2 regions of the Paraglaciecola aquimarina genome follow, and region 1 is predicted to be linked to the other one. Evidence: predicted binding sites of a transcription regulator. Region 1 holds the regulator's gene; the other holds the start of a gene.
What was found. The regulator FliA, encoded in region 1, starts transcription of late flagellar genes. The targets are predictions, from matches to a motif close to CTAAAGNTNNNNNNNNNNNNGCCGATA.
Positions count from the first base shown of each region.

Region 2: a site for FliA is predicted at 2,625-2,651, ahead of RS130_RS11750 (flagellar protein MotY). Genes of this name have one in related genera too.

Region 1 is NZ_JAWDIO010000002.1:3,838,840-3,843,094, reverse strand. Features, by position in the region: gene flhF (flagellar biosynthesis GTPase FlhF) at 1-406, shown strand, start outside; partial or broken gene RS130_RS18950 (MinD/ParA family ATP-binding protein) at 403-1,270, shown strand; gene RS130_RS18945 (RNA polymerase sigma factor FliA) at 1,267-2,004, shown strand; gene RS130_RS18940 (chemotaxis response regulator CheY) at 2,053-2,421, shown strand; gene RS130_RS18935 (protein phosphatase CheZ) at 2,463-3,218, shown strand; partial or broken gene RS130_RS18930 (chemotaxis protein CheA) at 3,230-4,255, shown strand, end outside.
Region 2 is NZ_JAWDIO010000002.1:2,334,394-2,338,648, reverse strand. Features, by position in the region: gene glpQ (glycerophosphodiester phosphodiesterase) at 1-748, shown strand, start outside; gene RS130_RS11760 (hypothetical protein) at 803-1,084, opposite strand; gene RS130_RS11755 (hypothetical protein) at 1,111-1,251, opposite strand; gene RS130_RS11750 (flagellar protein MotY) at 1,718-2,548, opposite strand; gene rnt (ribonuclease T) at 2,943-3,569, shown strand; gene RS130_RS11740 (peroxiredoxin C) at 3,711-4,255, opposite strand, start outside.

The DNA.
Region 1 (4,255 bases):
AGTATTAATTGACACCGCTGGATTTGGCCAACAAGATGCTAGGCTAATCAAACAGTTAGATACAATTAAACAGAATTCTTGTGTTACAATCAGAAAATATTTAGTGATGCAGGCCAACTGTCAGTATCGTGTAATGCAACAAACGATTAAAGAGTATCGACAGGTTTCCTTGCAGGGGTGTATATTGACTAAATTAGACGAATGTTACAGTCTAGGAGAGGCAATTAGTGTGGCAATCGAAAACAAATTGCAGGTATGTTATTTAACCAATGGACAGAAAGTACCCGAAGATATGCAACCAGCAGATACAAAATTTTTAATTACAAGCGCTGCAAAGCTTTATAAAAAATTCGGTTTACTTCATACTGACACAAATCACATTACAAATGCAGCAGTGGCAGTATGATTGAGGACCAAGCAAGTAGCTTAAGAAGAATGAATCAATCTAGATTAATTAAAGTAATCGCCGTGACTGGCGGTAAAGGCGGCGTTGGTAAAACTAACGTCACATTAAATACTGCTATCTCACTTGCCCAGCAGGGTAAGCGTGTGATGGTGCTGGATGCGGATTTAGGCTTAGCCAATGTCGACGTTTTACTGGGACTAAGAGTTGAGAAGAATCTTTCTCATGTGTTGTCTGGTGAATGTACGTTAGATGAAGTGTTAGTCGAAGGTCCCTACGGCATCAAAATAGCACCCGCAACATCCGGTAGTCAGTCTATGGCTGAATTAACGCCTACTGAGCACGCTGGACTAATAAGAGCATTTAGTGAGTTGCAAGCACAAATTGATGTGCTGATCGTTGACACCGCTGCCGGTATCACGGATATGGTGTTGAGCTTTTCGAAAGCTTCACAAGATATTCTGATGGTAGTGTGTGATGAACCAACTTCACTAACCGATGCTTATGCACTGATTAAAATCTTGAATAAAGAGCACGGCATATTTAGGTTTAAAATTGTTGCTAACATGGTACGTAGCATGCGTGAAGGCGATGAATTATTCTCTAAGTTGACCAAAGTGACGAATCGATTCTTAGATGTCGCTTTGGAATTAGTTGCTGTCGTACCATTTGATGAAAATGTACGAAAATCGGTGAGAAAGCAAAAGGCTATTGTCGAAGCTTATCCTACATCTCCTGCAGCGATGGCTATTCGTCGTCTAGCTAAAAAGGCCATAGAATGGCCTATCCCCAATCAGCCGGGAGGCCATTTAGGAGTTCTTCTTAGAGCAACTGGTATCTAAGGATAAGGCGGGTAACGACCGGTGAATAGTAAAGCTTCTGCTTATCAACAACTGGCTGACAAAAACGACTTGGTTGAACGCCATGCTCCGTTAGTTAAACGTATTGCTCATCATCTAATGGCTAGATTACCAGCTAGCGTTATTGTTGATGACCTGATACAGGCCGGTATGATTGGACTACTAGAAGCATCGAGAAACTTCGATGGTAGTAAAGGCGCAAGTTTTGAAACCTTTGCTGGGATCAGGATCAGAGGCTCAATGCTAGATGAGATCCGCAAAGGCGATTGGACTCCCAGATCAGTGCACAAGAATGGTCGAGCAATTACAGAAGCCATCAATCAGGTTGAGCGAGAAACGGGTAGGGATGCTCGAGATGTCGATGTCGCTGAAAAATTAGAAGTGAGTATTGAAAGTTATCACCAGATGTTAAACGAAGTTAACGCTGGAAAAATAATTGGAATGGAAGATTTAGGTGTTACTGAAGATGTGGTAACGACCGAGCAAACCAAAGGGGCGAATTCGCCTTTTGATGATTTAGTACAAGGCTCATTCCAAAAAGCACTCGCGCACACTATCACCACTTTACCAGAGAGAGAGGCTATCGTTCTTTCCCTCTACTATGATGAAGAATTAAATCTTAGAGAAATTGGAGAAGTACTGGAAGTCAGTGAATCCAGAGTCAGTCAAATTCACAGCCAAGCTATGTTAAAGCTTAAGTCTAGAATGCAATCTTGGCGTATAAACGAAAATAGTAATTGAATTAAATTAGAGGTTGGGTCCTCACCGGAGGTGGTTTTGGATAAAAATATGAAGATTCTTGTTGTTGACGATTTTTCGACAATGCGACGAATCATAAAGAATTTGCTTAAAGATCTTGGTTTTACCAATATACAAGAAGCGGATGATGGAAATACGGCATTACCCATGTTGCAACAGGGTATTTTTGATTTTGTTATCACAGATTGGAATATGCCTGGTATGCAAGGAATTGATTTACTTAGAGCAATTCGAGCAGACGCCGATTTAAAACATCTTCCTGTGCTTATGGTGACAGCTGAAGCCAAGAAGAGCAAATTGTTGCGGCAGCGCAAGCTGGCAAATGGTTATGTTATTAAACCTTTTACTGCAGCTACACTTAAAGAGAAATTGGCGAAGATATTCGAACGTTTGGGTTAACTTCAACAGACTTGATTGAGAGAGCAGACTGTATGGCACCTATGAACAGACCGCCAATTTCATTAGAAAATGCACGAAAACTGGTCTCTTTAATTGAGGCAGGTAACAATCAAGCAGCCTATGAATTGCTTGACGAGACCAGTCAAAACAACTCGCTCGAGTTATTTTCAGAAGTCGGTAAATTAACCCGTCAATTGCATGATTCACTAAATAACTTTCAACTTGATCCACGTATCGTTGATATGGCCAATCAAAGTATCCCAGATGCAAAAACACGTTTAAGTTACGTAATGCAAACTACTGAAGATGCTGCGAATAAAACTATGGATATTGTGGACACATGCATGCCAATAGTAGAAAAATTGGCGGGAGATGTCGGAAACCTTGAGCCTGAGTGGGACAAGTTACTTGCTCGCAACCTTCAGCTTGGGGAGTTTAATCAACTGACAAAAGATATTGGTGTTTTCTTTAAAGAAGGTAATCAAGCGTTAGCTAAATTGAGCCAGCTATTAACTGAAGTCTTGCTTGCTCAAGGTTATCAAGATATTACCGGCCAAGTGATACGAAAAGTGATTGAGATAGTCAAAGAAGTCGAAGATAGTTTAGTACACATGCTAGCAATGTTCGGTGGGCTTGAAGTTGAAGGCAGTGATAATTCGTCTGAAAAGCCTAATAAATCTGAAAAGCAAGTCGATAGTATTAATGCTGAAGGCCCAATAATGGATGCTAAGAGCAGAGAAGATGTCGCGTCAGATCAAGATGATGTTGATGACTTGCTTTCGAGTCTTGGATTTTAGAGGTAGATAAAATGACGTTTGATGTTGACGAGGAAATACTTCAAGACTTTCTGGTTGAGGCCGGAGAGATATTGGAACAATTACAAGAGCAGCTCGTTGATTTAGAAAACAACCCAGAAGATGCCGATTTACTTAACGCAATTTTTCGCGGGTATCATACTGTAAAAGGTGGCGCTGGGTTTTTGTCATTAACCGAGTTAGTAGAAATTTGTCATGGTGCAGAGAATGTCTTTGACGTTATGCGCAATGGCCAACGGACACTCACCCCAGAGTTGATGGATGTTATTTTACAAGCTACAGATAACGTTGTTCAAATGTTTGATAACGTTAAGGCCGGCGAACCTCTAGTGGCAGCTGAGCAATCATTGATAGAAACATTAACCCGACTTAGTGTGCCTGAAACGGCTGCTGAGGCTTCTTCTTCTCAACCTCCTGCAAAACCCGAAGAAACTCAATCTACTGCTGTTGAAACGGAACAAAGTCCCAGTGCTGGAGATGATTTTAGCGAGGATGAGTTTGAAGCCTTGTTAGACGAATTACATGGTGATCAAGCTCCGTCAGCAAAAGACACGCCAGCTAGAGTCGAGACTATTGAGTCCAGTGATGACGATATTAGCGATGATGAATTTGAAGCTTTACTTGATCAATTGCATGGTAAAGGTCAATTCCTTGGTAATGAAACAGATGAAAAACCAGCGAAACCTGAAGTGATAGTCGTGCCAGAACCAAATGCGGACGCTGGTGAGGAAATTACCGATGATGAGTTTGAAGCACTGTTAGATGAATTACACGGCAAAGGTAAAGGGCCTGCGAAACAGAGTGAGCAGTCGCCAGCAACCCCCCAGAAGAAACTAAAAAAGTGGCACCTGTTACTCCAGTAGCGAAAAAAGCCGCTGCGCCACAGGCGCAAGAAAGTGCACCCAAAACCGCTGCAGCAAAAGTCAAAAAAGAAGAGAAAAAAGCGCCAGCGGCACCCTAGGCAGAAACGACTGTTCGAGTTGACACAAAACGACTAGATCAAATAATGAACATGGTTG
Region 2 (4,255 bases), 1.5 Mb from region 1:
TAGAAAACGAGACGACGGACGCTTTTACGCGATAGATTTCACCTTAAGTGAACTAAAAACATTAAACGTACATGAAAGGCAAGACCTAGATGGAAAGCAAGTTTTTAGTCACCGATATCAGGGCAGTGGCGATTTCAAAATTGCCACCTTCGAGCAACATATCGAGCTGATCCAACAACTAAATCGACAATTGTCCAAAAACGTAGGTTTGTACCCGGAAATAAAATATCCAGCCTGGCACAAAGAGCAAGGTGTAGATATAAGCCAGTTAGTATTACAAACATTGCGCAAACATGAGCTAGATGATCCTAACAAAGCTATCTATGTTCAGTGTTTTGATTTTTCTGAAACCAAAAGACTACGCAATGAGCTGGGCGCTAAAGTAAAATTAGTACAGTTAATTGCTGAAAACGACTGGCACGAAGCCCCCACAGATTATGAATTGCTAAAATCAACTGATGGGTTAGCAGAAATAGCCAAGGTAGCGCAAGGTATTGGTCCGTGGATCCCACAACTTATCGATATGCAAACCATGCAACCTAAGGGCCTTGTAAAAAATGCTCACGCAGCAGGCTTATCTGTTCATCCCTATACATTTAGACAAGATGATTTACCCAAAGGTGTGAGTGCGCAACAAACATTGGATTTGTTATTTAAACAACTAAGAGTAGACGGCGTATTTAGTGATTTTCCAGATACTGTGGTTAAATATTTGCAGTCAGATTCACTTCAAACAGCCGTAAAATAAGATATGTTTGGCTCGGTCCAAGGCTAATTTAATGGGATGGTTGTTTTAATCCCATTACTTAGTGCCCCATATTTTGGCCACCGCGGCATTTGAGCCAAGCGAGCCAATCACCAACGCCACCAAACCAACGCAGAAAAAAGCTAAGGCGGGAATAAGCGCACCAAATGCGCTGCCCGCATAAAACGCTGTGACAACTGACACACAGGCTAGAATTAAAAACAAAATACCCATAGCTAATAAGGCCTTTCTATGTGATTCTTTATAATTGGCTGGCGCTTGCCCTGTTTCAAAACGTCTCAGCAAAGGCTCAAAAAATCGACTTAACACTGCTTTCATAAAATTTGCCCCATATACTTGTTGTATTATTCATGCGTAATAAAAAGATGATTATCGTCAAACTTATTGTTGTTGTAAATTGCATCTTTAAGCATGACTTCTAACGTAAATCCTCTTTCTAGCACTTTCATCCAAGGTTGATTGCTAGAAAATACCGACCCGATCACTCTGACAATACTTGCCTGGCGAAAAACGTTTGCTATGGTAAACTGCCCTCAACATTCTTTAGCTAACCAGTCACCTAATTTCACATCACCATTGGTACTCGAACTCTCTCAGTTGAATACCAATACAGCCAACTAACAGCCCACCTACTGCAATCACGCGTACAACCCCAAACTTGCAGCCCGTATGTAGCCAACAATCAGCATATTAAGAGGAATAAGGAAAAGGTATTTTGCTCGATAAGTAAGTTGGCATTTCTGACGTATGCGAAATCTGTAAATGGGGCTTTTTGTCTTCTAGTAGAAATGATCTAAATTCCATAATCTTATGTCGAGTTAACCATTCACGGCTGACAGCGTTTACCTCTATCAGCTGTAATTCTTTAATAATAAGCAAGAAATATTTAGGATGCTAGGTCCATCAGTGTAACGTCAATTGCCCCTCAAGGGCTTACCCATTGCCATTAGTCTAAGGTTTAGACATGCGAATGACCACTCTACGGTTTTTAGTTCTTGTAGAGTCATTGGTATTAGGCGAGATATGGCGGCGCTCACCATGCCCCGTCACGTCAATACGTTCTGGAGATACCCCCATAGAGCTAAAGAAGTCTTTTATTTCAGTTGCCCTGCGAATTGAGATTTGTTTATTAACTGAACGGCTGCCATAACTATCTGTGTACCCGTCTAATAAGATCAATTCTAAATCGGTGTCTTCTTTCAGGTACTCGCCAATCATGGTCAGACGTTTTTGCGAGTATTTTGTCAGCACTGTACTGTTAAATTGATAAGTCAAAACGGTATAAGCAATATCTTCAAAGCTAAAAGGTAACAGGTTAGCGACACATTCTGCGAACTGTGCATAAGGCTGGGCGAAATTGCTGGCATTCAAGCCTACCGATATACGGTCGTACCGGTTATACCAATCTTGATAGTAAATAGTAGGCCAGAAACCTTTCTCAAGTTCAGACAACATAGTCCACGCGGCCTGTTCGGGTAAATCACCATTATATTGCTTACGTATGGTCATATCTGCAATAGCACGTTGTACTTGACCTGGCATCCACTTAGGCGGCACAGAATAGACTGCAGCCATTCCGTAAGTTTTAGGCAGTCGTAACATGTCTAATTCAAATTCCATGTTCAATTGTTTCGATGCAAAACTCGTAAACATCGCCGTACCATAGCTAGGCAAAGAATGACTTAGGGTACACTGCAAACGGTTTTCATCTTGTAATTGCCAATTTGAATCCTCAACTTTCGCAACATACTGACGCAACGCTGCCCCACTAGTAAATGACATGGTAACTAACACCAAATACGTAAAATATTTGAAAATACGTTTATACATAAAAATAGAACCCTCGCTTCTTTGTCTATATCGACAAGCGCTTGCAATAACTTAACATCAGATTGGATCCAAATGCAGCAATATTTGCTAAGGAGGTGAATATCGTTTGGCATTAGTCAATGAGTGCTGCAATGCATGAGATGTTTCCTGCGCTAGGCATCACTATGCAGAAGTAGATGTTTCTCCTGCTAAAACGATAAATTCTGGACAAGCGCCACTGAACATTCCTTTTAGATAGCCTATTAATTCGGATAGGTATAAAAACAAGCCATAACCGCATTTTTGTCCTAGCTACTACAATAGAACCTTGCGATAATTGCCCTAATTGAATAGTTATTAGGTTTCTATGTCCGAGTTATTTAAAATAAAAAATCGTTTTAGAGGGTATTTTCCTGTCATTATCGATGTTGAAACCGCAGGTTTTAATGCGCAACAAGATGCACTTTTAGAAATTGCCGCTATCACTACCAGAATGGATGATAATGGTTTCTTTTTTCCTGATAAAACCTTTCATTATCATGTTAATCCATTTGAAGGTGCGAATTTAGAAAAGTCAGCTTTGGATTTTAATGGCATTGATCCCTATTGCGCGCTGCGTGGCGCATTAGATGAAACTGAAGTCATGAAAGATCTTTGTAAAAAAATTCGTAAAGAACAAAAAGAAGCTGACTGCCAGCGTTCGGTGATTGTGGCCCATAATGCAGCATTTGATCAAAGCTTTGTAAATGCTGCAATAGAGCGCAGTCATATCAAGCGCAGCCCTTTTCATCCGTTTGTATCTTTTGATACCACAACGTTGTCGGGCTTGGCTTTAGGACAAACCGTGTTAGTTAAAGCGTGTATGGCTGCAGGTATTCAATTTGATCAAAATGAAGCCCATTCAGCTTTATACGATACCGAAAAAACCGCAGAGTTATTTTGCTATATTTTGAATAAGTGGCAAAGCTTGGGCGGCCTTGACGGACATAATTAAGGCTAGTCTACTATCACGAGTTAACTTTTAATTAGTAGCATAGACAGTGCGACCTCAATCTATAGCAGGTATAAAAAAACCGCTTCATCTGCATGAAGCGGTTTTTTGAATATCAGTATTTAGTGTTCACTAAATGACTTATTATAATTTGTCAGCGTTCTCAGCAAGGTAACTTGCTACGCCTTGTGGGCTAGCATCCATACCTTTAGAACCTTCTTGCCAACCAGCTGGACACACTTCACCATGCTCTTCGTGGAAGTTTAGTGCATCAACCATACGCAACATTTCGTCAATATTTCGGCCAAGAGGAAGATCATTAACCACCTGATGACGAACAATACCGTTAGCATCAATTAAGAATGAACCACGGAAAGCAACGCCAGCATCTGGATGTTCAACATCATACGCCTGACAAATATCGTGTTTAACATCCGCAACTAACGTGTATTTAACTGGACCAATACCACCGTCGTTAATAGGAGTGTTGCGCCACGCGTTATGGCTGAACTGAGAGTCAATAGATACACCAATCACTTCAACACCACGTTTTTGGAATTCAGCATAACGTTTATCAAAGGCGATAAGTTCTGAAGGACATACAAACGTGAAATCTAGAGGATAGAAAAACAATACTGCGGCTTTACCTTTAATAGCTTCACTTAGGGTAAAACTATCTACAATCTCAC